Regions from separate parts of the Metabacillus sp. GQ13 genome, predicted to be linked through region 2. Evidence: a T-box and tRNA genes for the amino acid it is inferred to sense, from the RefSeq annotation. Region 2 holds a T-box; the other holds one or more tRNA genes.
What was found. The T-box of region 2 lies ahead of glyQ (glycine--tRNA ligase subunit alpha). A T-box ahead of a tRNA ligase gene usually reads a tRNA of that ligase, here a tRNA-Gly.
Positions count from the first base shown of each region.

Region 1: it has a tRNA-Gly gene. The T-box ahead of glyQ (glycine--tRNA ligase subunit alpha) is inferred to sense a tRNA for this amino acid. The anticodon was not compared.

Region 1 covers NZ_JCAXET010000020.1:83,519-98,143, forward strand. The annotation lists gene AC6CHR_RS21250 (zf-HC2 domain-containing protein) at 1-304, opposite strand, end outside; gene sigW (RNA polymerase sigma factor SigW) at 319-882, opposite strand; gene rocF (arginase) at 1,312-2,208, opposite strand; tRNA gene AC6CHR_RS21265 (tRNA-Ala) at 2,533-2,608, opposite strand; tRNA gene AC6CHR_RS21270 (tRNA-Gly) at 2,632-2,703, opposite strand; tRNA gene AC6CHR_RS21275 (tRNA-Lys) at 2,711-2,783, opposite strand; tRNA gene AC6CHR_RS21280 (tRNA-Gln) at 2,823-2,897, opposite strand; tRNA gene AC6CHR_RS21285 (tRNA-Tyr) at 3,078-3,161, opposite strand; tRNA gene AC6CHR_RS21290 (tRNA-Thr) at 3,177-3,249, opposite strand; tRNA gene AC6CHR_RS21295 (tRNA-Val) at 3,281-3,356, opposite strand; tRNA gene AC6CHR_RS21300 (tRNA-Glu) at 3,361-3,435, opposite strand; tRNA gene AC6CHR_RS21305 (tRNA-Thr) at 3,463-3,535, opposite strand; gene AC6CHR_RS21310 (DEAD/DEAH box helicase) at 4,216-6,402, opposite strand; gene AC6CHR_RS21315 (site-specific DNA-methyltransferase) at 6,408-8,252, opposite strand; gene AC6CHR_RS21320 (hypothetical protein) at 8,428-8,667, opposite strand; gene AC6CHR_RS21325 (hypothetical protein) at 8,795-9,085, opposite strand; gene AC6CHR_RS21330 (hypothetical protein) at 9,105-9,470, opposite strand; gene AC6CHR_RS21335 (HGGxSTG domain-containing protein) at 9,537-10,196, opposite strand; gene AC6CHR_RS21340 (hypothetical protein) at 10,258-10,779, opposite strand; gene AC6CHR_RS21345 (hypothetical protein) at 10,808-11,017, opposite strand; gene AC6CHR_RS21350 (hypothetical protein) at 11,041-11,862, opposite strand; gene AC6CHR_RS21355 (hypothetical protein) at 11,904-12,065, opposite strand; gene AC6CHR_RS21360 (hypothetical protein) at 12,136-12,828, opposite strand; gene AC6CHR_RS21365 (helix-turn-helix domain-containing protein) at 12,852-13,073, opposite strand; gene AC6CHR_RS21370 (hypothetical protein) at 13,079-13,696, opposite strand.
Region 2 covers NZ_JCAXET010000003.1:2,388-17,012, reverse strand. The annotation lists gene yqfD (sporulation protein YqfD) at 1-448, shown strand, start outside; gene AC6CHR_RS03995 (PhoH family protein) at 452-1,417, shown strand; gene AC6CHR_RS03990 (HD family phosphohydrolase) at 1,575-3,755, shown strand; gene ybeY (rRNA maturation RNase YbeY) at 3,758-4,240, shown strand; gene AC6CHR_RS03980 (diacylglycerol kinase family protein) at 4,212-4,604, shown strand; gene AC6CHR_RS03975 (cytidine deaminase) at 4,816-5,214, shown strand; gene era (GTPase Era) at 5,207-6,118, shown strand; gene AC6CHR_RS03965 (YqzL family protein) at 6,354-6,497, shown strand; gene recO (DNA repair protein RecO) at 6,532-7,284, shown strand; T-box leader at 7,341-7,514, shown strand; gene glyQ (glycine--tRNA ligase subunit alpha) at 7,704-8,594, shown strand; gene glyS (glycine--tRNA ligase subunit beta) at 8,587-10,650, shown strand; gene AC6CHR_RS03945 (pyruvate, water dikinase regulatory protein) at 10,780-11,598, shown strand; gene AC6CHR_RS03940 (YaiI/YqxD family protein) at 12,005-12,478, shown strand; gene dnaG (DNA primase) at 12,514-14,325, shown strand; gene rpoD (RNA polymerase sigma factor RpoD) at 14,484-14,625, shown strand, end outside.

The DNA of each region.
Region 1 (14,625 bases), on a different contig from region 2:
CTGTCATAAGGATAACAAACAAAGATGCCGCTACAAGCATAGGATGGCCTTTTAGCCAACGATTCCATGAGACAGTTCGCTTTTCCTTTGGAAGACTATTCATAACAGCTTGGGTGAAATCCTTAGGTGCTTCAATATGTGATGTACTTTGAACAAATGCAACAGCTTTTTCGAGCTCATGAAACCGTTTGGAACACTCCTCACAAGTTTGAAGATGTATTTTAACCCTTTTCTCTTCATCACTAGATAATTCATGATCCATATATTTATGCAAAAGCTGAATAACTTCAGAAGAACAGCTCATATTTTCTCACCTCATCATAAATGCCTTAATTGCTTTCTAAGGGCTTCTCTTCCTCTGTGAATACGAGTTTTAACTGTACCAATTGGGATTTCGAGAATCTCACTTATTTCGATTAATGATAGCTCATCAATATACTTTAAGACAATAACCGTTCGATACTTATCTGGAAGCTTCAAAATTTCTTTTTGTATAGTATGTTGAAGTTCCATTGTTTCAATCTCATCTTCAGGTAATGCAGCATCTGCAGCAACTTTGGAGTACATAGTTAAACCTTCTGTTCCAGCAACCTCTGCATCAAGGTAATAATCAGGCTTTTTTTTACGTATTCGATCAATCGATAAGTTCGTTGCAATTCGGTATAACCAAGTCGAAAACTTTTTATTCATGTCAAAAGTGTGAATATTAACATATGCTCGAATAAAAGCCTCTTGAGCTATATCCTCTGCCTCATGGGTGTTTCCTAGCATTCGATAACATAATTGATATATTTTATCTTTATATAATTCAACTATATCAGCAAATGCATTTTGATCGCCTTTCATTACTTGCTTTATCCGCATCTTTACTATCGTTTCCATTTACCATACCTCCGCACTCTGCGGGTCTCTTTATATACGTATAAGGGTTTCATTTAGTTTCATTTTTTTTAATTAAATTTTTATTACCGTTCTTTATCTAGTTTGATTTACCTTGTCTACATTAAATGGAGGATGAATACAGCTAGTTATGTTTGTTAAAAACATTTTAACAAATTTTGGGGAACTTTAGGGGAAAAGTTTACAACTATTTAAAACTTCAGAATTAAAACGAGAAATAAAGGGCTTTTATTAGCCCTTTAAGGCTGATTTCGCTCTTCGAGTACATCTATATGCATTTAGCTTGTCTACATACTCTTTTCGTTAAATGATTCAGCCACTCCTTTTAGAATAGCTCCTAATTTCAAATAAAAGATTAAAGGGCGATATTACCTTGTAATATCGAACAAACTTTTAGAAAAAAATTCTTTATTAAAGAAGCTTATCACCAAATAATGAACTCATTAATGCAACTGCAACTGCTGCTGTTTTATTCTTATCATCTAAGATGGGGTTAACCTCAACAAATTCTGCGGAGGTAATTATTTTGGATTCTGCAAGCATTTCCATAGCTAAATGACTTTCCCGATAGCTTATTCCTCCAATAACTGGAGTCCCTACCCCTGGAGCATCTTGTGGATCTAATCCATCTAGATCTAAAGATAGATGAACACCATCCGTTTTCTCCCTTAAATAGTCTATTGTCTCTTCCATGACCCTAGTCATACTAAGTCGGTCAATTTCATGCATTGTATATACCTTTATGCCCTTTTCCTTAATTAGTTTCTTCTCCCCATCATCAAGGGAGCGTGCTCCAATAATGACGATATTCTCAGGTTTAACCTTAGGAGAAAACCCTTCAATTTCGACTAAATCCTTATGACCGATTCCGATACTTATGGCTAATGGCATTCCATGGATATTTCCACTAGGAGAAGTCTCCAAATTATTAAGGTCACCATGTGCATCATACCAAATGACTCCTAAATTGTTATAGTGTTTGGATACACCAGCTAGTGTGCCGATCGCAATACTATGATCACCTCCAAGGACTAACGGAAATGACCCGGACTCAATAATCTTATCTACAACAGAGGATAATTTTTGATTGGACTTCAGAACCGCTTTTAAATACCTTAACCCATCACTTGATGTCTCCATTGCAGGGCGGCCGATTTCAATATCACCACGGTCTTCAATTTTAATATTCAATGCTTCGAGCTCTTCGATTACTCCAGCATACCTTATTGCACTAGGTCCCATATCAACACCACGGCGCGTCTGTCCAAGATCCATAGGCATACCAATTATTGATATGTTCCTTCTCATTGAATATTAACCTCCTTCTTATCTTTCCTAATGTAAAGGATGACTCAAAGAGGTAGAAATATGTATTTACATTTAAAGTTTTTTTATTTCAAAGGAGATTTCATTCAGTATATTCTGGATCATAGTTACTAGTTCAAAATACCGAAAAATCAACGTGTGACTGAATGTTTAACTAAGAAGCTTTGCTTATGTCTAGATAAATAGAATCTCACAACAGTACACTTTTGTAACCTAATGTAGACTCACTATCTTATTTCTAGATTTTATATATTTTGAAACTATAAAAAAACATAGACAGTAGTCTATGTTTGTATGTATATAGATTGGTGGAGCCTAGCGGGATCGAACCGCTGACCTCCTGCGTGCAAGGCAGGCGCTCTCCCAGCTGAGCTAAGGCCCCAAGGACATTTTTACTTTTTCAAGAGCGGAAGACGGGATTCGAACCCGCGACCCCCACCTTGGCAAGGTGATGTTCTACCACTGAACTACTTCCGCAAAAAGGTGAGCCATGAAGGATTCGAACCTTCGACCCTCTGATTAAAAGTCAGATGCTCTACCAACTGAGCTAATGGCTCATTCATCATTCTAAAAAATGAGAATAAATAAAATAAAAATGGCTGGGCTAGCTGGATTTGAACCAGCGCATGACGGAGTCAAAGTCCGTTGCCTTACCGCTTGGCTATAGCCCAATAAAAATGTTTAAATAAATTGAGATTATAAGTGACTGATTGCATTTCACCTTTTATGTAAGCTTATTATTAGCAAGCTTTTAAAACTTATTCAAATAACTCTCTAAACATAATCAAAGATAAACAATTTGAGAAATGGATACCATTTTTCATCGTTTATCATAATTGTTTTTATGTAAATGGTGGAGGGGGGCAGATTCGAACTGCCGAACCCAAAGGAGCGGATTTACAGTCCGCCGCGTTTAGCCACTTCGCTACCCCTCCATATATGTGAAACAGTGCCGGCAAGAGGACTTGAACCCCCAACCTACTGATTACAAGTCAGTTGCTCTACCAGTTGAGCTACACCGGCAAAATCTAGGTGTAATGTTTAGCAATAAAAATGGTGGAGGATGACGGGATCGAACCGCCGACCCTCTGCTTGTAAGGCAGATGCTCTCCCAGCTGAGCTAATCCTCCAATATGGTGACCCGTACGGGAATCGAACCCGTGATACCGCCGTGAAAGGGCGGTGTCTTAACCGCTTGACCAACGGGCCATTTAAGTATTTTTTTCTCTTTGTCTAAGCTTCCAACCGGGCTCGAACCGGTGACCTCTTCCTTACCATGGAAGTACTCTACCTACTGAGCTATGGAAGCAAGATTTGAAGCCTTCAGCTTTACAAAACCACTTTCCTTGTGAAGCGAACAAGATTTATTATAAAGGGGTCTCAAAGTATTTGCAAGGGGTTTTTAAAAGTTTTTTTAAAAAAGTTTTTATTCGTGTGTAAAACTTTGTAACTCAAGCAATTTACCAGCATATTTTTTTAGAATTGAGCTTTTCGAGGAGCATTTTTAAGCAAAATTAATGAGCTGTTTAAATAATTAATCTTCATTATTAGAGAACAAAATAGGGTTTATCTCTGGCTCGTCAGACTCTATCCATTCCTTAATTCGAGAATAACTCTTTGGTTGCTTGTTTTCATTAACTGAAAGCATTACATTAAGACCTTCAATTTTAACATTAAAGTAATTATGTCCTTCCCTCTTGGAGTGCCAAACTCGAATAAGTGAAACAGTGCTCTTGCTAATTTCCCCCACCTCCTTGGTCATTTATGATGAGTATAACATCTTTTAAGGTGGTTAAAGTTTAAAAGACAGCTTAGTTGAGGTTTTTCTGTGAAGCAATTAATTGACCAGTTACCCAACTCAGAAAAGATAAATGCAACAGAGAGCTTCTCAGCAACATCCATTTGAGTCAGCCAGCTCATTTTTCCCATCTTAAAAGAAGAGAGCCAATGAATGACTCTCAACCAATTCTTAATATATCCTTGTGAGGTTTACAAAACGTCTTCTAACAATTGCCATTCATCACTTGAAATATCGTCATTATATGTATTTATACAAATGAACAATTCATTATTACTTTTGTCTTTTCTTACAAACCCACCCTTTAAGTTATGCTTATTCAAATAACTTTTTAAAACTTCAAACTTTTTAGGAGAAAACTTATCTATATCCTCACTTTCTCCACTTCTATTAAATCCACCTTTAGTCTCAATTATCCATATTTCTCCGTCTTTTGAAACAATATAATCTGGATAGAATGACCTTTGTTTTCCCGAATTATCTTGGTAGACAATAGATAAATATTCATTTCCTTTATCCCCGTTTTTATAAATCCAATCAATGTCATCAGACTCATTGCAATACTTCTCAAAAGATTTCTCTGAATCTGAACGAACCTCAGCTGAAGAAAGATACCCCTTATACACATTACTTTCATATTCCCTTTGGACTTTGTTTTTTGAATCATAAGTGAATAAAACTTCTTGTGGAATTCGAAATTCTTTCTCTGATATCACTGGTAAAGCAAATGAAGTTTGAAATATAGGACTCGACATAGCCAAACGAAAGTCTACTTTTAATTTTTCGAAATTGTTAATCACAAAAGCATAGACTTCTCTCGTATCTAAACGTAAAATCTTATTTTCAAAGCGAACATTGTTATCAAATAAACGACGAATAATTGTATTCATTTGTTCATAAGGTAAACTCAATTTTACACCCAATGTACTTACACGATTGTGATATTCACGTCCATGTTTGTGTGTGTTTAATGGTTCAATCATATCTACGCTTCCGAGATTTTTAAATTCTTGAAGGGTTAAAGTATGTATTTGACCTGTAAAAGTATTCTTAATAATCATTTCAGAGAAGATATAACCCTTTGTCTGCATACGGGTCTTGTTTTCTACTGTTTTTGTAGACGTTCCATATTCTTTCTGGTAATAAAGTAACATTGTTTTCAATGATTGAGTTGCGTCCTTAGATATTCCAATTACAGATTTTTGCTCACTGGTTAAAGTGATTTCCCTATGTTCTTTTTTCAAGAATAATTTTATAGCGTCTAACGCACCTTTTCTAAAATGTAATCTAACACCTTCTGTAAATTTTTCGTCGAAGGTATATAAATAACAAGAATCTAGTAAGTCGTTTTCATAGTGCTTTAATTCTGGCATTCGTCTAATTCTACCAATAGTCTGGATTTCAAATGTTTCACTTGTGTTTTCTCGAAGTTTTACTAGAATATGTGCTCGTGGACAATCCCAGCCAGTTGCGATTGCTTGTTTTATAATTACAACAATGGGTTTTGCGTCCATTTCTTCGATTTCTTCAAGGTTTTGTTTTTGCTTACTCAACCAAACTGCTAATAAACCATTTTCATAGGTAACATCTTTGGTTGCTAAATAACGCTCAACCTCATCTTGCATGACTTCACTATTGTTAGGGAGTTGTACAACGATTAAAGGGTTGACTATTGATTTTCTTTCTTCAAAAGCTAACTTTAATTCATGATGTTTATCTAAAGCTTTATCAAGAAGGAAACTCACTTGGCTCTCTACCTCAACTGAATGACCAAAGTCCTCATTAATTACTAACATTTTTTTTATAAGACCCTCTGCAATTACGTCCTCATCTTTTACTTCAATAAGTGTAGCGATTGAATAATCTTTTGGAGTTGCTGAAGTTCTTATAATCTTTTTTGGATTAAAGAGGGTTATTATATCATCCGCTCTCAATGTATCATTTTGGTGAGACTCGTCCACAATTATGATAAATTCAAGTTCATTATTATGAGCGTGTACAATATGCTCTTGAAAGTTAGCTTTTTCTCCTTCTTTCAATGCGTTATTACCTTTTTTGGTTAGCTTCTCCCAATTTATAAAACAGGAATCATTCTCCTTAAATCCGTCAGCCATAACGTCTGGCAAAAGTTTAGTTTGGCTGTTATGGATATATTTATCCATTTTCTCTTTACTTTGTTCTTCAAGGTCACCCTTTCCAGGAGTCAACCACACAAAAATATTACCGAAAGATCCCTTTCCATACTCACTCATAAAGTGTGTAAGCATAATAGTTTTCCCCGAACCAGTCGGACTTTTAAAAACAACCTCTTTGTTTGAATCTATCATGCTTTCCATTATTTCCCCAACAGCTTTAATTTGGAATGTTGCAAGTCCCACGTTTCTTATCCCCTTTTATCTTTATAATAGTAATCTGGAATAATATTAACTTTAATCTTGTACTTGTTGAAAAGAGCTTCTTGTTCATTGTTTGGAAGGACATCATGTCCTAGGTAAATTACTTTACATTCTTCTCTCAGTTCTTTATTTTGTATTAATCCTTCTAATTCTCTATCAGTTAAAATAATTGCAATTTCTTTGTTTTCAGTAAAATCAATAGCATTTTCCAATTCAACTAATTCCCTAATATAATTTAAGAGTTCATTGGCGTATTCATAATAAAAACGTTCAGAAATAGGTAGAAATTCTACTTTAAAGTATTTTAGACTGGCTCTAATTCCTTCTGTATAACCCTCATAGCTTTTACTGCCATTTAACATTAAATAGCCGTCTTTTACTGTTGCCTTTATTTCGTCGTAGTTATCTCCTTCTTGTTCTTTAATTTTGTTAATATCGTCTATTAGGGTTGCACTTCTTTTAAGTTCGGTAAAAGTAAGCTTTTTTTCGTACAATGTGGTAGTTTTCTTACCTTTATACTTATAGCCATTAATAATACGTTTGTTTCTTTCATAAGTTACTTCTCTACATATATTGTTTTCGTTATTAGTAGCCAGTAAAAACTTCCTATTCCCACCGTCTTCTTTGTTAAGTTCAATTACTGCCTGGCCTGTTGTACCAGAACCAGCAAAAAAGTCTAATACCGTGATATTCTTATCCTCAATCATGCTTATCAGAGTTTTAATTAGTTTTGAAGGTTTTGGGTTAGTAAATACTTTTTTCCCAAAGGTTTTATTCATTTCACTTGTGCCTTCTGCATTTAAAATATTTAAGATTAAATTTTTGTAAGGAGCGCCTCTATCAATTGGATTACCTTCGTTATCAACTTTTAGATAAATCTTGTAACAAACAGCCCATCCATTTGCTTTGTTACTTGAAGGTCTAAATTCAATAAACTTATTATCCCTAGCCCACTTTACTTTTTCTTCACTCCACTTCCATAACCAACCATCTTTTTCAAACTCCGTTCTACCATTAGGATAAGCAATAGTTCCATCAGGACATTCAATTGGGTAGTTCATACTATCGCTGTATTGTATAGTACCTCTATCTAAATTATCTAGATAATACGGTCCACGTTCATTATAAAATTCATCTGTTGCTCGATAGCGATCTATATCATATGAATCATAATTTTTCGAGAAAACCCGTTCTGCATTCTCCGCATTTTTCATATAAACTAATATATATTCTGTTATCGTTGCAATCCCGTTTGCATCAGATGCCCCAGTTTTTCTTTGCCAAATCATACTACTAATTAGATTAGATTCTCCAAAAATGGAATCACAAGTAAGTTTTAATTGAGCTTGTTCCTTTTCTGAAATAGAAATGAAGATTACACCGTTTTTTGACAGTACTTTCTTCGCTAATTTTAATCTTTTTTCCATGAATGATAACCATTTACTATGCTTAAACACGTCGGTTTTATCAACAAATTCATCATCATAAATAAAGTCTTTATTTCCAGTATTATATGGAGGATCAATATAGATTAAGTCGATTTTCTCTTTATGTGTTTTTGTTAATATCTCTAAGCTAGCGAGATTATCACCTTCGATTAAAAAGTTCATATCTCCTCCGTTATTTATAAACAAATCTCTTTCTTCAGTTATAACAGGGATACTTTCTTTCAATATCTTATCTATGCTTTCTTTGTGCTCCTCAAAAACAAGTCCATATTTCTTACCTTTAATATCTTTTTGGATTTCACCTAAGTAGCTTAATAATTGCCTTCCCTTTTCATCATTTGAATTGTTTTCAATAAAAGATTTGATTTGATTAATATTCTCCAATAAGCCTTCCCTTTTTTGTTTTGATAGATTTGTGCTCATTTTTTTGTTACACCGCTTCCTGTACCTTCTAAATTATCATTCCTCCTCTATCTTACTATAAAAATTAGTGTTTTTCCGACACTTTTTTTAACAAGAAATGCCATCTTTTATTAAAGAGCATAAAAAAAGAGCCAGCTTATTTAATTAGCTGACCCTCTCTAAAATCAATTATTTTCCCTTCCACTTCAATAGCAATACAACCAATGCTCGTTTTTGTGAACACCTCAGAGTATTCCTCTTGAGCTATAACCATCTCAATTATTTCTTGAAGGTTGTCTTTGACCTCTTGAGTTTTTCCTTTTTGGGGTGCTATGAAAATAAAGCTTTTGTGAGCCAGCTTCCAAACATTCACCTTATTAACGTATTGAATTTTCAACGAATCAACCCCCTTCAAAGTTTTAAGCTCGTTCTGAGCTTTGATTGAGAGATAGAACTTCCAAAGAGTCTGACTCCAGCTGTGAAGCCTTCAGCGTCTCCTCTTTAGTTGTTCCAGCTCATTATTATTATTTGTTTTCTTTGAGAAGCGTCTCAGCTTTTCGAGTTGTGCTGTTAAACACCTTCTCAAAGTCTGGGTAATCTGGGTGAAGCTTAATGGTTTCAGCTCTGAGAGCAACAATCTTTTGACGTTGCTTATCAGTGTCAACCATCTCCCAGTAATATCCCATAGCTTTCTCTTCTTTGTGCTCCAAATTCGAGTGAGAGTAAAGCTCTTTATAGTGGTCATACTTGGCTTTTAACAACTCCAAGAGTGTTCCCAGCTCGTTGGCGATCTCAATTACCTTTGAAGCTTCCAAAGCTCCCACCTCCTTGGCTTTATTCCTCGTCAAGCTTACTCATTAACCTTTCAATTACTTTACGACTTTTTCTTTCTCGTTCTGTTTCCCAGCCTTCAACAGTTTTCCAAACATCATAACAAGGCTCTTTTAATGCTTCAAAAACGTCTGGAGCTTCTGTCTCAATATACTTCAAAACTCTGTCACGCTGAGAGCGTAAATCATTAGCAACTTCCTCTTGTGTGTCAGCCATTTTTTCTATTGTTGAGCTTTCCTCAAAGTCCTTTGAGTTTAACTTTTCAATGTTTCTTGAGCCAGTCTTTTGAGCCAGTTCTTCAGCTTCCTTTGCAAGTTGCTCCAAGTCTTTCAGCAAAACAACAAGCTTAATCTTTTGTGCAAAGTCCATTTATTTCCTCCTCCTTGCCAAACTCAAAAAGACTCTCCAGAGGAGAGCCAGTGAACATGTCTTTTATTACTTCTCTTCCTTGTCTCCCATATCGAAAATCATAGACAAGTCAATTCCAGAAGCGTTGTCTTTGTTCTCCTTGGAAAGCTTGAACTTTCTATTAAGACCCAAACTTTCAGAGAATCTCACCATCTTAATTTCAAAATCATTATAGCTTGGTGAGTCATTCAAAAAGTCTGCTGAATCTTTCCGAGCTTGCTTAATGAAGTTCATGACATAGCGGTCAAGTAAAGACAAGTTTATTGGGTCAATATCTCCATTTGTCTCCTCAAAGAACCAGTCAACAGTTTCATTGTAAAGAGTCACCTCTTCAGTTGTTAAGCTGTTTTTCAAGTCAGCTGAATAAGCACCATGAATCAATTTTGCTTTTGGGTTTAAATTTGCCATTTGTTTTCTCCTCCCTTCTTCTGTAATAGCTCCGCTTGAGCGTGCTCCATGAACGTTACATCTGCTCGAACCTTCTAGCGGAGAGCGTAAACATATCTTTCCAGTGCCTTGCATACTCCCACATATTTTAGGAACTTTCTTGAGTTGCTTCTTTAGCTCTTGGAGCTTTTCTTCTTTGGCTTCTTCCTTAGCTTCTTCAGCTTCAAGAATTAGCTCTTGAATTTCTGGCTCAAGCTTTGGGAACTTTCCAGTTTTCTTAATGTAATCTCCTTTCGCCATCCTTTTTCACCTCCAGAGTATTTAACAAGGGAGATGCTTCTCAGCAATCTCCCCAGAGTTTTTATATTGTTGAGTAGCCAACTTTCTTGACATAATCCTCATAAAACTTTTTATCCTTTTCACTCATTTCTGAGTCAGCTTCAAGGTCTCTCTCACTGAAGTTCAAGTCCAAGTCATTTCCAAACTTTTTGGAATGTTCAGCGTACAAAGCTTCAAAGTCATCTTGTTCTTGCTTCTGAGCTTGCTCTTTAGAGAGCTTCTGAAAGGCTTTGGACTTCTCAAGCTTGTTGAAGCTCTCTGTTAGTGCGTTCGCTTTGTCCTTGAGAGAGAGCTGGCTAAACTTTCTCTTTTTGTCCATTTCAAGAGCTGTCTTAGCAAGTGTAATATCCATTGAATAAGAAATAATCTCACTCAAGCTTTCTTTTGAAGCTTCAGCTTTCTTTTTGTTTCTTTCAGTCTCCAGCTTCTTGAGTATTGCTTGAAGCTCTTTCACCTCTTGAGCACTTAAACCTCCTTCGTTGTCTTTGCTAAGTGCCTTCTCAAGAATTTCATTGAGTCTCTGTCCTTCTTTTTTGCTTAACATAATCAATCACCTCATATTTTTTGTGTTATTAAACTATTAAAAGTCCTTGAGCATTAAACTCACCTTGAAGCTTCATAAGCTCCTCAATCGAGTAACACTCAATGAATGACCTTTCAAACCGTTCCAAGTTCTCCAGTGAATGAGCCATTAAACGAGTCAAACCAGTTTCTTGAAAGAAGTTGCTGGCTGTCTCATACTCCCTTAAGAGAGCTTCATAATTATTTTTAATGTTTTCCAATAGTGTTCACCTCGTTTGTTTTATTACCAAGTGACTTCAGAGCCATTGACTTCATTTCTCAGAATCATTCCAATTTCATGAACGCTTACTTTCTGAGTGCTTCTGCTTATCAGCTCTGGGCTTAAAATAATTGCACTTCTATGAGTTGTAACTTCAAGAAGGACTTGTTTCTTTTTTAAGCTGGCTGTCAATCTTTTTACTTGAACCAGTGACAACCCACAAGCTTCAGCAAGCTCTTCTCTACCCCAAAGCTTTACCTTTTGGAAGTCCAGCTCATAAGGGTTAGAGCAAAGGACAAAACCTCTTGTGTTAAAGTGTGGAATCATAAAGAACAATAACCCAGCTTCTTGAAGCGTCAAGACCTTCAGAGCGTCTCTCAAGCGTTTAATATAAAGTTTAGTGAAGTAACCTCCACCAACTCTTTCTCCTCGTGTAGCCAGCTGAGTGCTCACTGAATAAACGTTCCTTCTTCCTTCTTTATGGCTCTCAATATATCCAAAAGCTTCAACCTCTCCAAGAATCCTCTTCATAGTGCTTTCTGACTTTCTCATGAGTTTTCCAAGCTCTGTCTTTCCAAGCTTCTTCCCCTCATATTTCAAAAAGCCACTGTCACCAAGTTCCATGTAAGCGAACATATTTAAAAGTGCTCCAGCTTGCTCAAGGTTTATTGTCTTATACACCATTGAACACTCCTTATCAGAAACACTTGTAAAGTGCTCTTTATTTTCGTTCCCTCTTATCCTCTTGTATGCTTCATCAGAGCGTACTCTTGAGGGAGTCTTGAATTGTCCTCCCATTCTCACTCCTTCATCAATTGTCATCTCATTAAAATTCATCTTCTCCATTCCTCTCTTCTCCCGCTGGCGAACAGCTTGAATTGTTTATGTTAGTTACTCAGTTTTGTTTGTAACTTCATCATTTGAAGCTCATGCTTGGAAAGAAAGTTTCTCATCTCGCTTTCACGTTCCAAAGAAAATCTCAATAACTCCATTTCCCTCTCCATGTATTGCTTTCTAATCGTTGAATTGTCAGCTCCTTTCTTGAACATATAACTTCACCCCATTGAGTTTTTATGCAATTTATTGAATTAAAATAGAGAGGGAATCAACCCTCTCCAATTAGTAACTTTTCTTTTTCAATTCAATCCCTTCAGCTTCAAGAAGCTCTTGAGCGTATGCAAAGACTTTCTGAGTAAGCTCATCAGCTTTCTCTTGGGAAAGTTCCTCAACTTCTGCTTTCTCAACTCTTAACACTGGAATAACTTCAGCTTCATTAACGAGCTTCTTATGGTAGCTGTTAGTCATGCCAATTAACGGACTCACAACTCGCTCGTTATTCACTGTGTAGCCATAAGCTTCAGCCCAGCTGTTCCAATCGTGACCATTGAAGCTAGTTCCTTCTTTGAAACTGTTAAACTCTTGAGCAAGCTTCTGAGCTACCTTAGTAGCTGTGGCTTCTTTCACACGTTCTTGTTTGAATACTTCACCCTTTGACTTGGCAACAGCCTTTCGAGCTTCTGTGACCTTCTCAGTAACTTGTTGAATTTTCGTTCCAAGCTCGTTAATCTCAATTGTTAGCTCAGCAATTTTCTTTTCAGCAAGAGCTTTCTTTTTTTTCGCTTCTGAATCTTTGAAATCAATAATCAAGCTGGCTTGAATCACCCCAAGTGCGTTTTGAACTTGTGACTTCTCAGTGCTCTTTTGACTTTGCTCAGTTTGTAAAGCATTAAGCTCTTCTTGTGCCTTCTGAAGCTTAGCTCCATTAGTCTCAACCGTCTTAGTTTTAGTTTTGAATACGTTTAGTAAATTCATCTTAAAATCACTCTCCATTTAAGTTAGTTTTGTTTTTGTATTTCTTTCACGCTCAATAAGTTCATAGGGTCTTTTTCACCAAGTCCACTAGCAAGCTTGTTAAGCGTTATAAACGTAATAGCTTTTGTTGAACAAATCTTGCTCAAGTGTCCTTTCTCAAGTCCAGTCTTGTTAGCAAGTTGAGTCAAGCTCATTCCTCGACTCTTTAGAATCTTGTTAATATCAACATAAATTTCAATTGTCACTACATTCACCCCCAGAAGGCTCTTTGCTTTTCTGCTAGCTCCTCCATATCTCTTAGAAAGTGAATGTAGCGAGCCAGCTCCAAGTCATTAGCTTGAGCCAAGTATTTTAATGTTCTTTCCAGTTGTTCCTTATCAATAAGACCTTTTGAGCGTTCACTCTTGAGGAAGTCGAATAAGCTTAAAGCTCTTTTAGCTTGGTTGACCTTCTCAGAAACAAGAATCATGTTTCCTTTTGTGCTTCCAAGTCCTTTCTTTGAGAGAGCTTGAACGTGGTCAACTTGGAGAGAGTCAACCTTCTCATTTGACAACATACAATGACCACCAGCAAAAGCTTTTAGCTCTTGGAAATCCTCTTCAGTGAATAAGCTTGGAAGTCCTAGCTCAACAGCTCTGGCTCTTTGTCTATAAACAGCTTTTTTGTCTTTGTTTTCAGCAAGGAATTTTCTTTGCTTCTTATTAAAGCAATCTTTGCAATCTGGTCTCAGAAGTCTTTCAGCGTATTTCCCAAAGTCCTCAGTGAGCTTCAGTCGCTCACAAGTTTGACAAACCTTTTGAACTACTTCACCAGCTTCATTTACAAGCTCGAATCTTTTTGTTTTCTTTGTCTCTCTAATTTGTAACATTTCAATCAATCCTCCATTTTGTTGTATTTATTTCAACCTTTCTCCAAAAGAAAAAGAGCTTCGTCAAGCTCCTTCAAAGACATATATTAGAGTTAATGATTGAAAGATAATTAAAAACAATGAATTAAAATTTAATAGGGTGTGAGAATCACTCGCTCGCTCCTTGGGGGGAGGTCGTGGCAAGCTATCTCACAAAGAAGTTAAATGCTCCAAAAGGAGCTGATTAGTGGAACTTTAAAGCAAGTTCCCAGCTTTGTATGCTTCAGACAATACAAATTAAAGGAGTAAACTAACAGAGAGAAGTAAAAGAAGCCAGCTCATAAAGAGCTAGATGGTTTGTGCTCTTTTCAACCTTAGTATAAAAAATTTAAGGTGTGGCTTCCTTTTTGTGCCTTCATATATATTATGAAGCAAGTGTGACATTTCTTTAAAAGTCCCTACATAATAGATGTGCCAGTAGTGGCTAAGGAATTGAGCCTACACTTCTGGTTTTTTCTATCTCAGTGGAACTCCATAAGCTCGAACCCCTTGGGAGAGTAAGGCTCAAAAATATTCAAACTTTTTTTCTAAATTAATTTCAAGCTGTCTTTTGGAGTTATTCAGGAGCTACTTCTCCAAGTTCCTTCTATAATAAATAACTTTTAAAAATATTTTCTTCATTATATATACCAGTTAAGTGTGACCTCTTTTTATGGGTTAGAATAAGACCTCTCAGAATGACTCACAAGTGTCCTTTTAAGTTCACCTTAACCAATTACACTCTGAAGGCTTAAAGATTCTCTGAGTGGCTCTGAGAGCTTCCTCTGGGGTTCTGGCTCAAAGGGAAGCTTTTTAATCGTAAAATATACTTTGTAAATATGGCTGGGTGTGACTTTGTAAGTACCCCCTATGGTCAGAAAAATAGAGTCATTTTATTCCGAGTAAAGTAG
Region 2 (14,625 bases):
TGAAACATGGTATAAATCTTCGATAACAATTCCATTAAAGACGACTTTTCATGTATTAACTGGGGAGGATAAAATTAAACATTATCTCCAATTTGGCGGTTTAAAACTTCCGATATGGGGTTTTAAGGACCCTGAATATACTGATTATGAAGTTGAAGATGATGTTAGGTTTGCAAAGTTCCTTAATTTTACATTGCCAATTGCATATGTAAATGAAACCTATCGAGAGAAAGAAAAAGTTAGCAGAGATTACACAAAAAAGCAAGCAAAGGAAGCAGCTATAGATAGAGGTAGAAAAGAAATTGAAGATAAACTTGATGAAAAAGAAAAAGTAATTGGTGAAAAAGTTTTGCACGAGTCGAATGAGAATGGTAAAGTAAAATTAACCGTTCTTTACCAAGTGTTAGAAAATATAGTAAAAACTACACCAATTGTTCAGGGAGACTAAAGAATGCCAGAAGAATTAGTTACAATGAATCAGCAATTAGAAAATCCAAACGAGGCTATTGCGTTATTTGGCAACAATGATGTTCATCTAAAGCGAATGGAAGAAGAATTAACCGTATCCATTGTAACCAGAGGTGAAGCTGTTTTTGTATCTGGTAGTTCTGAACACGTCAATCTTGTAGACGAGCTCTTAAAGTCTTTGCTTCATATTATTCGTAAGGGGATTAACATAAGTGAAAGAGATGTTATCTATGCAATTAATATGGCAAGGGAACAGAAGTTAGATCAATTTGAACAGTTATATGTACAAGAAATAGCAAAAACTGCCAAAGGTAAATCAATTCGAGTAAAAACTCTAGGACAACGTCATTATATTGCTGCTATGCAAGATAAAGACTTAGTTTTTGGAATTGGACCTGCAGGAACAGGTAAAACCTATTTAGCTGTGGTTATGGCTGTTAATGCATTAAAGAGTGGCAGCATTAAGCGAATAATCCTGACAAGGCCGGCTGTTGAAGCTGGTGAGAGTCTTGGCTTTTTACCTGGTGATCTTAAAGAAAAAGTCGATCCTTATTTAAGACCTCTTTATGATGCTTTACATGATGTATTAGGAATGGAGCATACACAGAGACTTATTGAGCGAGGTACAATTGAGATTGCACCTTTAGCTTATATGAGAGGGAGAACATTAGATGATGCATTTGCTATTTTAGATGAGGCACAAAATACAACTCCAGCTCAGATGAAAATGTTTTTAACCAGATTAGGATTTGGTTCAAAAATGGTCATCACTGGTGATATTACACAGGTTGATTTGCCGAAAGGCGTAAAATCAGGATTATCAGTTGCAAGGGACACGCTTTCAAAAGTTCATGGTATTTCATTTGTAACATTAGAGCAGTCAGACGTAGTCAGACACCCACTTGTTGCAAAGATTATTTCAGCTTACGAAAATTCCAAAGAAAGTTAAGTGACCCGAGAACCCGATATCGGGTCACTTTCTTTTCGTTATGGCAATGTTGCTTTCAGCTTACATATGATGATTAAATAGTATTTAAATGAAAATAGATTGCTGATTTCTGATTCAGCTAATAAGAATGAATCAGTGAAAAAGGTGGTGCCTTTTGATGGAAGAAAAAAAGAAAAGTAAGACGAAAAAGAAAACAAAATGGATAAATTCCTTATTAGAAAAATTTAAAAACTATAAATTTTTTCATGTTTTCTTATATTTGATTTTTGCAGTGATTTTATTTGTAGCATTATATAGTAATGTAAAGCCGGAAACATTAAATATAGAGCTATTTACAGACTCTGAAGAGACAATATATGCACCGACAACTGTTGAAGATAAAGTAGAGACAGATAAGAAGAAGCAGGAGGCCTATGACTCAGTAGAGGATCAGTATATCTTGAAAAAGGAAATTAAAGAAAAACAAGTTGACCTTATCTCCTCCATTTTTGATGCAATGATTGAAGTTAAGAAGGAAGAGAAGCTTGAGCAAGATACTGAAGATGTGACTACTACAACATTGCTAACTCCTGAGGAATTGGTAAAACGTTTACAAGATAAGTTGACTCCCTCAATTAATGATAAAATTAAATCGGACGTTTTCTTACCATTATTGAAAATAACAGATGAAGAATTGGTATTGGCAAAAGATGCAGTTGTAACAGCTGTAAACAATGTTATGAGCAAGGAAATACCAATTGTTCAATTAACAGAGGCTAAAAATCAGGTAGTAGAGGAATTACAATATACCACATTAAAGTCGGATGTTTTAAAATCAGCTACTGAATTAGCGCGATTTTCAATTACAACAAACTATAACTTTGATTTAGCGGCTACTGAGGAAAAAAGACAGCAAGCTGTTGATGATGTTAAGGAAGCACAAATAAAACAAGGTCAAATTATTGTTGAAGAAGATGAGTTAATTAACCGTGAAGTTTATCGTAAGCTCGGTCTGGTTGGTTTGCTAGATAGTCAGCAATCCTATAAACCCTTTTTAGGATTAGGGTTATTAATTCTATTAATTCTTATCGGTGTCGTTTATTATTTTGAAAAAAAGGATAGCTCTATTTCTAAAAAAAATAACTCTTTACTATTATATTGTTTAATATTTGCGATAACTATGCTCTTAATGAAAATCGTTAGTCTCTTTCAAAAAATTGACTACTCTCATATCGGTTATATTGTACCGGTAGCAATGGGAGCTATGCTTGTTAAGCTACTATTGAATGAAAGGCTAGCGATATTGACTAGTATGATATTTGCTATTTGCGGCAGTGTGATTTTTAATGAAGGAGTAACAGGTAGCTTTAACTTTTCGATAGGTGTATACTACCTATTCGGTTGTCTAGCTGCTGTATTATTTCTAGGTGAGCATAACCTTCGGTCAAAAATACTACAAGCAGGCTTGTTTGTTGCAGGAATGAATGTGCTGGTCATAACATCTATTATGCTTATAAGAAACGGTAGTTATTCAAATGTGGAAATTGGATCATATTTTATGATGGCTTGTGCATCCGGTCTTGTTGCATCTGTATTAACAATTGGTTTAATGCCATTCTTTGAAACTGGATTTGGGATTATGTCTACAATGAAATTAATCGAATTATCTAATCCAAATCATCCATTATTAAGGAAGATTCTAACGGAAACCCCGGGTTCATATCATCATAGTGTTATGGTAGCTAATTTATCAGAGTCTGCCTGTGAGGCGATAGGTGCAGATGGGCTTTTGGCTCGAGTGGGAGCGTATTACCATGATATTGGAAAGACTAAGCGACCACAGTATTTTATAGAAAATCAAATGAATATTGAAAACCCTCATAATAAGTTATCGGCACAACTAAGTAAAAATATAATTATTGCTCACGTTACAGATGGAGTAGAGATGCTGAAAAAAAACAAAATGCCTAAGGAATTTATCGATATAGCTGAACAGCATCATGGGACAACCCTTCTCAAATACTTTTATCACCAAGCGAAGCAATCAAATGATTCAATTTATGAGGAAGAATTCCGTTATCCTGGACCAAAGCCGCAAACGAAGGAAATTGCGATTATCTCAATTGCAGACAGTGTAGAAGCTGCGGTAAGATCGATGTCTAGTCCTACTCCTGATAAAATAGAGAAGTTAGTCCGTTCCATCATTTCAGATCGATTACAAGATCATCAATTGGATGAATGTGATCTAACTCTTAAAGAGTTAGACATTATTGCTAAATCATTTTGTGAGTCATTGAAGGGAATCTTTCATTCAAGAATAGAATACCCAGAATTAACTAAAAAACAGAAGGTGAAATAGTTATGAAATTAATCATCGACTTTATCGATGAAACAACTGAACTAATTGAAGAACAGAAACGAACAGTAGAGGATCTGTTACAATGTGCAGCAGCAGTTGAAGAGGTAGCTCAAGATGCTGAATTATCGGTTACCTTTGTTACGAATGAACGGATTCAAGAAATAAATCGAGATTATCGCAACAAAAATCAACCCACTGATGTTATTTCATTTGCACTTGAAGAAATAGGTGAAGGTGAAGTGGAGGTAATTGGTGTAGATCAGCCACTCATATTAGGTGATATTATTATTTCCATTCCTCGCGCAAAGGAACAGGCAGTTGAATATGGTCACTCATTTTTAAGAGAGCTAGGGTTTTTAGCTGTACATGGCTTTCTACACTTATTAGGTTATGACCATATGAATGAAGAAGATGAAAAAGAAATGTTTACAAAGCAAAAGGACATATTGGACCGCTATGGACTTAAAAGATCCTCAGATTTCTGAATGGGAGCGGTTTTATAGGAGCTTTAAATTTGCGGGGAATGGAATTATTGAAACATTTAAAACAGAACGAAATTTTCAAATACATGTTTATATTTCTATTTTTATAAGTATTGTTGGATTCACCCTCCAATTTGCACTATTCGAATGGGTCATTGTCTTGTTTTTAATCGGTGGTATGTTGTCCCTAGAATTAATGAACACTGCATTAGAGCGGGTTGTTGACCTAGTAACAATAGAGGTAAAACCACTTGCAAGAGCAGCGAAAGACGCAGCTGCAGGAGCAGTTTTTATTTATGCAATTCTATCCGTTATAATAGGGGTATTAATTATATTGAATCATATTCCTTTAAATTGGTTCAAATAAATGTAGGTAATGGTCAAAGTAATTATCGTTTTTGTGTTGTCTTTGAAATAGGCTCTATTAAAAAATTAGTAGAAATTAAATATTTGTGCGTTTATTTCGAAAATTCTTACAATTAGATGACAAAATAAAAGATAACGTGAAATCTAATCGATATTTAGGTAAAATAAAAGAGAGAAATGGCTAATGGCCGTTTTTGAAGGGAAGAATAGTAGTGGATATAGAACTTCTTATTCAAGAAGCGAAATCAGCACGTGAAATGGCATATACACCTTATTCAAAGTTTAAAGTAGGCGCCGCTTTGTTAACAAAAGATGGTAAAATATATAAAGGGTGTAATATTGAAAATGCAGCATATAGCATGACAAATTGTGCAGAAAGAACGGCTATCTTCAAGGCGTTTTCTGAAGGTGATCGAGAGTATGTGGCAATTGCAGTTGTCGCAGATACATCAAGACCTGTGCCACCATGTGGAGCTTGTCGTCAGGTTATTAGTGAGTTGTGTCCGAAAGATATGAAGGTCATTTTAACGAATCTTCAAGGCGATCAACAAGAATTAACAGTCCAAGAATTACTACCAGGAGCATTTACAGCGGAGGATCTAAATGAATAAACAACAAACATACAAGTCAGGATTTGTTTCGATAATAGGAAGACCTAATGTTGGAAAATCAACGTTTATTAATAAAGTTATTGGCCAAAAAATTGCTATTATGAGTGATAAGCCCCAAACAACAAGAAATAAAATTCAAGGCGTATATACAACAAATCAATCACAAACAGTATTTATTGACACACCAGGTATCCATAAACCGAAACATAAGCTCGGTGACTTCATGATGAAGGTTGCACAAAACACCCTAAAAGAAGTAGATCTAATTCTTTTTATGATCAATGCTGAAGAAGGTTATGGTCGCGGTGATGAATTTATAATCGAACGACTCAAGGAAACCAAAACACCAGTTTTCTTAATAATTAATAAGATTGACCAAATTCACCCAGATCAACTCCTTCCATTAATCGAGAAATATCGAGAATTATATCCATTTAAAGAGATTGTCCCGATCTCTGCTTTAGAAGGAAATAATATTGATACTTTGTTGCGTGAAATTGAGAAGACCTTACCTGAAGGGCCACAGTACTACCCAGAGGACCAAGTTACTGACCACCCTGAACGTTTTATCATAACCGAATTGATACGTGAGAAAGTGCTTCATTTGACTAGAGAAGAGATTCCACATTCGGTTGCAGTTGTTATGGATACACTTGAAAAACGTGAAAATAATCAAGCGATCTTTGTTGGAGCAACTATAATAGTTGAGCGAGACTCCCAAAAAGGTATTGTAATTGGAAAACAAGGAAGTATGTTAAAGGAAGTAGGCAAAAGAGCACGAGTAGACATTGAAGCATTACTTGGATCAAAGGTGTTTTTAGAATTATGGGTTAAAGTCCAAAAGGATTGGAGAAATAAAGCCTCACAATTAAGAGATTATGGTTTTAGAGATGATGAATATTAAGGGCGATAGAGCTTAAAAGAGGACAATTTATAAAAAGACCTTTTAAAATTTATCACTTTATCATTAAAGAGGCTTAAACTATTTACCATGGAAACGTTCACCAAATAGGTACATGACTTCATAATTAAATATTAACAAAATTTGTTTGACATGAAATGGAGAGTAGTAGGTCAAGATAACTTTAAAGAAATTGGATTTTGCTTGCTAGTGTTAACAACTGAAAGGTGGGGTTTATATGTTGGATTTTACCTGGAAGGTATTCTCTCAAACAGGTAGTATTGATACTTATCTCCTTTTTAAAGAGTTAGAAAAGGAGACGGATGACGGACCCGATTCTCACGATGATGAACTAGCTGAAATGGACTTTCCAATTTCCTGATCTTGCCTGGTCTTTTGGAAGGTGAGGGGAAATTTTGCTTCAAAAATGCGAAGGAATTGTTATACGGTCAACAAATTACGGAGAAACAAATAAAATTATAACGATATATACTCGAGAATTGGGGAAGGTAGGGGTAATGGCAAGAGGCGCAAAGAAACCAAATAGTCGTCTTACATCTATTACCCAGCTATTTACCTATGGTACATTCCTATTTCATAAGTCCAGTGGACTGGGTAGCCTTCAGCAGGGAGAAACAATCCTCTCACTTAGAGGGATCAGAGAGGATATATTTCTTACGGCCTATGCCTCTTACATTGCTGAATTGCTGGATAAAGGTACAGAAAACTTTGAGATAAATCCTTTTTTATTCGAATTACTAAAACAGTCCTTTCAATATTTAAATGAGGGTGTTGATCCAGAAATTCTTGTTCATATTTTTGAAATGAAGATGTTGACCGTGTTAGGGCTTCACCCTCAGCTTGATCGATGTGTTGTATGTGGTAATAAAGAAGGAACCTTTCATTTTTCAATACGAGAAGGCGGTTTTCTATGTCATCAGTGCTTTGAAACGGATAGGTACCGAATTCCAATCTCTCAAATGACAGTCAAGCTTTTACGGTTGTTTTATTATTTTGACTTGAATCGATTAGGAAATATTTCTGTTAAACCCGAAACAAAAAAGGAATTAAAAGTTGTCATTGATGCCTATTATCAAGAGTTTTCAGGAATCTCACTTAAATCAAAACGATTTTTAGATCAATTAGATTCATTAAAGGGCAAGCTCTAAGAATGTGATATTGACATCTAGTTGATTTTCAGCTAATATGGCAAATATAATATAACAAGTATGCGTAGAAGGAAAAGAGTACTTACGTACACCAAATATAAGCGACCTTAGAATGGTGAAAGCTAGGGATTGGCGCGTAACGAAAGGCATTCTGGAGCATTTTTTTAAAGTGGCTTATTGATTTAGATAAGCAATTAGGGTGGAACCGCGGGTAAGCTCTCGTCCCTATGTCATTCCTTTGGCATAGAGATGGGAGCTTTTTGACGTTTAGAAAACTTCTCACTATTGTTTATCCAGTCACTAATTAGGCTCTTTTCTAAAAGTTTGTTGCTTATAGACTTTTCAAGTAAAGATAAGCAATGTACGAAAAATAACAATCATTGCGGAAACTGCTATTAACTATGGAGGTGTTTGATTAGATGAATATTCAAAAAATGATTTTGACACTGCAGGAACATTGGTCAAATCAAGGTTGTATCTTAATGCAAGCATATGATACTGAAAAAGGTGCAGGGACGATGAGCCCGTATACATTTTTAAGAAGTATAGGACCGGAGCCTTGGAAGGTGGCTTATGTTGAACCTTCTAGAAGACCTGCAGATGGACGATATGGAGAAAATCCTAATAGATTATATCAACACCATCAATTTCAGGTGATTATGAAGCCTTCACCAGATAATATTCAAGAATTATACCTAGATTCATTGCGAGCCTTGGGTATAGATCCCTTAAAGCATGATATCCGTTTCGTAGAAGATAACTGGGAAAATCCCTCACTAGGTTGTGCTGGTTTAGGGTGGGAAGTATGGCTTGATGGGATGGAAATTACCCAATTTACCTACTTCCAGCAAGTAGGCGGTTTAGAATGTAAACCTGTTTCAGCGGAAATTACATACGGAATAGAGCGACTTGCATCTTATATTCAGGACAAGGAAAATGTTTTTGATTTAGAATGGACAGAGGGTTACACCGTTCGTGATATTTTCTTAATGCCTGAGTATGAACATTCAAAATATACATTTGAAACATCAGATACAGATATGTTATTCAACCTTTTTTCAATTTATGAAAAGGAAGCTAATCGTCAAATGGATGAAGGACTTGTCCACCCAGCCTATGATTATGTATTGAAGTGCTCGCATACCTTTAATTTACTTGACGCTAAAGGTGCAATATCAGTGACTGAACGTACAGGATATATTGGCCGTGTCCGAAATTTAGCTCGGAAAGTTGCTAAAACATATTATGAAGAAAGGGAAAAACTTGGTTTTCCAATGTTAAACATGGAAGGAGGAGTACACAATGAGTAAACAAGATTTATTACTTGAAATTGGCCTAGAGGAAGTGCCTGCACATTATGTAACAGCTGCAATGAATCAGTTTTCAAATAAGGTGAAAAACTGGCTAGATGAGAAGAAACTTACGTATGGAACAGTAAAATCTTTCTCTTCGCCAAGAAGATTAGCTGTTTTAGTTAAAGATGTATCGGAAAAACAATCTGATAGTAAAGAGGAATCAAAAGGTCCTGCAAAAAAAATTGCATTAGATGAAAATGGGAATTGGTCTAAGGCAGCGATTGGATTTACAAAGGGACAAGGTGTGTCTGTAGATGATATTTATTTTAAAGAGATAAATGGTATCGAGTATGTGCATGTACAAAAAATTAGTAAAGGACAAGATACAAGATCCTTATTAGGCGAAACCCGTCAACTAATTATTGGCTTAACATTCCCCAAAAATATGCGTTGGGGAAATAAAGAAATGCGTTATATAAGACCTATAAAGTGGATTGTTGTTCTATTTGGTAAAGAAGTGATTCCATTTGAAATTGCCGGTGTTGAAACAAATTCATATAGTTTTGGTCACCGCTTCTTGGGGAAGAAAGTAGAGATTGCTGCACCTGCTTTATATGAAGCAACGTTGCTAGAACAATTTGTACTAGTGAACTCAGAGAAACGTAAAGAAGCTATTACAAACCAGTTAGCTGAAATAGAGGAAAATCAAAATTGGAGCATACCAATTGATGAAGAATTGCTAGAAGAGGTAAATAATCTCGTAGAATATCCAACAGCATTATATGGGAAATTCGAAGACGATTTTCTATCGTTACCTGAAGAAGTATTGGTAACATCAATGAAAGAGCATCAACGTTATTTCCCTGTTAAAAATCAAAGTGGTGAACTTTTACCATTCTTTATTACAGTACGTAATGGAGATCATAATGATCTTGAAAATGTAGCGCGAGGAAATGAAAAGGTGTTGCGTGCAAGATTATCAGATGCGAATTTCTTCTATCGAGAAGACCAGAAGCTTAAAATTGAAGATGCTGTACAAAAGTTAGAAAAAATTGTTTTTCACGAAGAACTAGGAACACTCGGAGAGAAAGTAAAACGCGTCGTGAAACTAGCAAATGCCTTAGCTGATAAATTGGATGTTACTAGTGAAGAAAAACAAGATATAGAAAGAGCAGCTTCAATTTGTAAGTTTGATTTAGTTACTCACATGGTTTATGAATTTCCGGAGTTACAAGGGAAAATTGGTGAGAAGTATGCGAGGATCAGTGGGGAGAGGGAAGCAGTTTCGGTTGCTATTAATGAACACTATAAGCCTCGTCACGCAGAGGACGCAACACCTGGTTCTACTATAGGTGCAGTCGTTGCACTTGCTGATAAACTTGATACGATAATAGGATTTTTTGCAATTGGTAAAATTCCAACTGGTTCTCAAGACCCTTACGCCCTACGAAGACAAGCTAGTGGAGTTGTACAAATATTATTAACAAAGAATTGGGCACTTGAGTTGTCTGAACTATTCGATATTGGACTAGGATTATATCAGGACATAGATACAGTTGAAGTAAGAGGGGCCCTACTGTCTTTCTTTAAATTGCGGCTAAAATATTTATTAAATGAAGATCATATTCGTTATGATTTAATTGATGCGATATTAAACTCCTCAGCTTTAAAAATCACGTCAATTGTTGAACGCGCAAATGTACTTAACAAATTATCAAATCAAGAAAATTTTAAAGAAATAGTAGAATCCCTTGCACGCGTGATGAATATAGCGAAGAAAGGGGAAGAACAAGATATTAATGAACAACTATTTGAAAATGAGTATGAAAAATTACTGTATGACGCATATATTCAAACAGCAAATGAGCTCAATGAAATGCAAGATACAGGTGATGAGGAAGAAAAGTATAAAATCCTTGCACGGTTAAAAGATGTTATTAACAATTATTTTGAGCATACGATGGTTATGGATAAAGATGAAATGATCAAAGGAAATCGCTTAGCTCAAATGGTTAAGCTTTCAACGCTTATCGAAAAATATGCGAGTATGAATTTGATTAATGCAAAGTGATTTTTCAGGTAGTGAAAAGGGTCTGACAGTGGGTAGTCAGACCCTTTTGCAGGGACAAAGAAGCACAGGACAAGCTCTGTCTTTACTTTATCAATATGGATAATAACCTAATAGAAATGGGGACAAACGATGAATTATCGCATGATATATGTTGTTTCCGATTCAGTAGGAGAAACTGCTGAATTAGTTGTAAAAGCAGCTTCAAGCCAATTTAATGGTGTATCTGCTAATACAAAAATAAAACGGATTCCATATGTTGAAGATAAAGGTACGATTAAAGAGGTTATTTCATTAGCGAAATTAGATAGTGGAATTGTATGTTTTACACTCGTAGTTCCTGAACTTAGAGAGTTCTTAATTAAAGAGGCAGACAAACAAGGTGTTGTTTATTACGACATAATTGGTCCTTTAATCGACAAAATGGAATCATCTTATGGATCAATAGCGAAATATGAACCCGGTAGAGTTCGTAAGCTTGATGATGATTACTTCAAAAAAGTAGAAGCTATCGAATTTGCAGTGAAGTATGATGATGGAAGAGATCCCCGAGGTATTTTGAAAGCCGATATTGTCTTAATCGGGGTTTCCAGAACATCAAAAACGCCATTATCTCAATACTTAGCACATAAGCGATTCAAGGTAGCTAATGTGCCAATTGTACCAGAAGTAGAACCTCCTGAGGAATTGTACAAAGTTTCTTCACAAAAATGCTTTGGTTTACTTATAAGTCCAGATAAACTAAACCACATACGAAAAGAACGATTAAAATCATTAGGTTTAAATGATGAAGCATTTTATGCAAATATTGATCGAATCAAAGAAGAATTAGAATATTTTGATAAAGTTGTAAATAAAATAGGTTGTCAGGTTGTTGATGTTTCTAATAAAGCTGTGGAGGAAACAGCAAATATCATTGCTAATTTCATGAATAAGCAGAATGGTTCATAAAATTGTTACTAAAGAGGCTGGCTCTAGATTGAATCAGCCTCTTACCAGTTAAATCTGTCAAAAAAGGCTGACTAAAAAATGAGAATAGATCAATATAGGTACTTATTATTTTAATGTACAATTATAGAATTAATGGGCTTTTACTTATGATCTTCACAAATTAATTGAATTATAAAAATTAATGATAAAAAACAATAGATATTTAAAGAACTTTATATTATAATAAAAAATTGTGATAAAATTATTTTTTTAGGTTTAGAACTTGACATCTAGGAATAAACTATTAATTGTAAACTGTCAAGGGATTTCAAAGTATATTTTTCGACAATAAAGGGATTTAACTTGTTTGTCACGAATATTAAGTTTCAAGCATTTTTTTAGAAGGATTCTTTCGGAGTGATGTAGAATAGAGAAATATGACGAAATAACAATAAAAATTTTTGTTGATGCCGACGCTTGTCCTGTGAAACAAGAAATAATGAATATAGCTAGGATCCATGAGATTGAAGTTATATTTGTTGCATCGTACAATCATACCTCAGATAATACCTATGGTGGTAAGTGGGTCTATGTTGATACTGGTAAAGAAGAGGCTGATCTTTACATAGTCAACCATGTACGAAAAAAAGACATCGTCATATCTCAGGATATAGGGTTAGCTGGTCTTTTAATAAGAAAAGACGTAACAATTGTTACACCTAGAGGGAAACTTTATACAGAAACCAATATTGATACAGCCTTGCAATTTCGTTATCTATCTGCAATGGAACGTCGAAGTGGTAAGTATACAAAAGGTCCAAAAAAGTTCACAGAAAGAGACACTTTAAATTTTATCACAGCAATGGAAAATATTTTGTCGAAAGATGCAGGAGATTTTTAATGAGTATCGAATATCTTTAACACGGAGTTGTTTACATGGGAAATCTAATTCCCGAAGAGTTAATCGAAAAAATACAACGAACTTCTGACATTGTTGATGTGATAAGTGAATATGTTCAATTGAAGAAACAAGGTCGCAACTATTTTGGTTTATGTCCATTTCATGGAGAAAAGTCACCATCGTTCTCGGTTTCTGCAGACAAGCAAATCTTTCATTGCTTTGGTTGTGGAGCAGGGGGTAATTCTTTTTCTTTTCTTATGCAGCATGAGGGCTACACATTCATTGAAGCAGCTCAGCACCTGGCAGACAAGGCAAACATAGAGTTGCCGGCGTTATCTCCAGCTACCCAAGGACAGTCAGTTTCTAAAGATGTAGAAAAAATGATCGAAGCCCATGAATTAGTAAAGAAATTTTACCATCATTTATTGGTGAATACAAAAGAGGGTCAGCCGGCATTAGACTACTTATTAAATCGAGGGTTTACCAAGGAAATAATAGATACCTTTGAGATTGGTTACGCTCTAGATTCTTGGGATTTCATCACTAAATTTTTGCAGAAACGTGGTTTTGACTCAACCAAAATGGAGGAAGCTGGTTTATTAGTTAAGAAAAATAATTCAGATGAATATTTTGATCGATTTCGGAACAGAATTATGTTTCCGATAGCGGATCACCATGGAATAACGATTGCATTTTCAGGGAGAGTTCTTGGGGATGAAAAACCAAAATATTTAAATAGTCCTGAGACAAAAATTTTCAACAAAAGTAAACTGCTTTATAATTTTCATCGTGCAAGAGTACATATTCGAAAAAATCAACAAGTCATTCTTTTTGAAGGTTTTGCAGATGTTATTTCTTCTGTCCACTCAGGCATTGAACAAGCGATTGCAACCATGGGTACATCTTTAACAGAAGATCAAGCAAAAATAATTCGTAGAAATGTCACTGAGGTCATTATCTGCTATGATTCAGATTCTGCAGGTATCGAAGCAACAATTAGAGCAGCTAAAATCTTGATGAATGCTGGCTGTAAAATAAATGTAGCAATGATTCCAGATGGATTAGACCCTGATGACTACGTCAAAAAATTTGGACCAGATCGGTTTAAAAATGATGTAATAGGGGCGAGTGTGCCTTTAATGACATTTAAAATGAACTTCTTCCGCAGAGGGAAAAATCTTCAAAATGAAGGTGAGCGATTACAGTATATTGAAAATGTCATCCTGGAACTAAGTAAGCTGGAAAGTTCAGTTGAAAAGGAGATTTACCTAAAGCAGCTTTCTAAAGAATACGATCTTTCGATGGAGGTTTTAAACGAACAACTTCATCAAAAGGAAAAACAATTAAAACCACAGAACTCACAGAAACAAAGTAAGCTTGACCAACAACGTCAAAGAGCTCCTATTAAGACGAAAAGGCTACTACCAGCTTTTCATACAGCCGAACGAATGTTAATCGGTCATATGTTAAGGAGTAAGGATTTTGCTGAAAAGGTACTTGAACGACTAGGACTCCAATTTAATATTGAAGAGCATAAAGCAATCGTAACTTATTTATATGGTTTTTATGAGGAAGGAAATGAAGAAAACGTAAGTACATTTCTTTCTAGACTACCAAGTCCTGAGTTACAACATATTGTATCCAACATTGCGATGATACCTTTAAATACTGAAATAGGTGAACAAGAAATTTCAGATTATATAAAACAGGTGTTGAATCATCAAAAAATGTTAATGATAAAAGAAAAAGAAGCTGTAAAGAATGAAGCTGAAAGAAATAAACAATATAAAGAAGCAGCTCAAATAGCAATGGAAATCATTCATTTAAAGCAAGCGCTCAAGGCATAATAAGTAAGCTGAAGATTAAGGAATAAGTGAATTACACAAAGTGTTACGCGGTTTTAACAAATCAGCAAAACACATTTCTAAATAAATAGGTGTAGTTACCGCTAGACACTAATCCGAAGGCTTATCTTTACATGATAAGTTTGGAAGGAGGGGTTCCTATGGCTGATAAACAAACCCATGATACGGAAGTAACCTTTGAACAGGTGAAAGATCAGTTAACTGAAATTGGGAAAAAACGTGGAGTTTTAACGTATGAAGAAATAGCCGAACGTATGGCAAACTTTGAAATTGAATCAGATC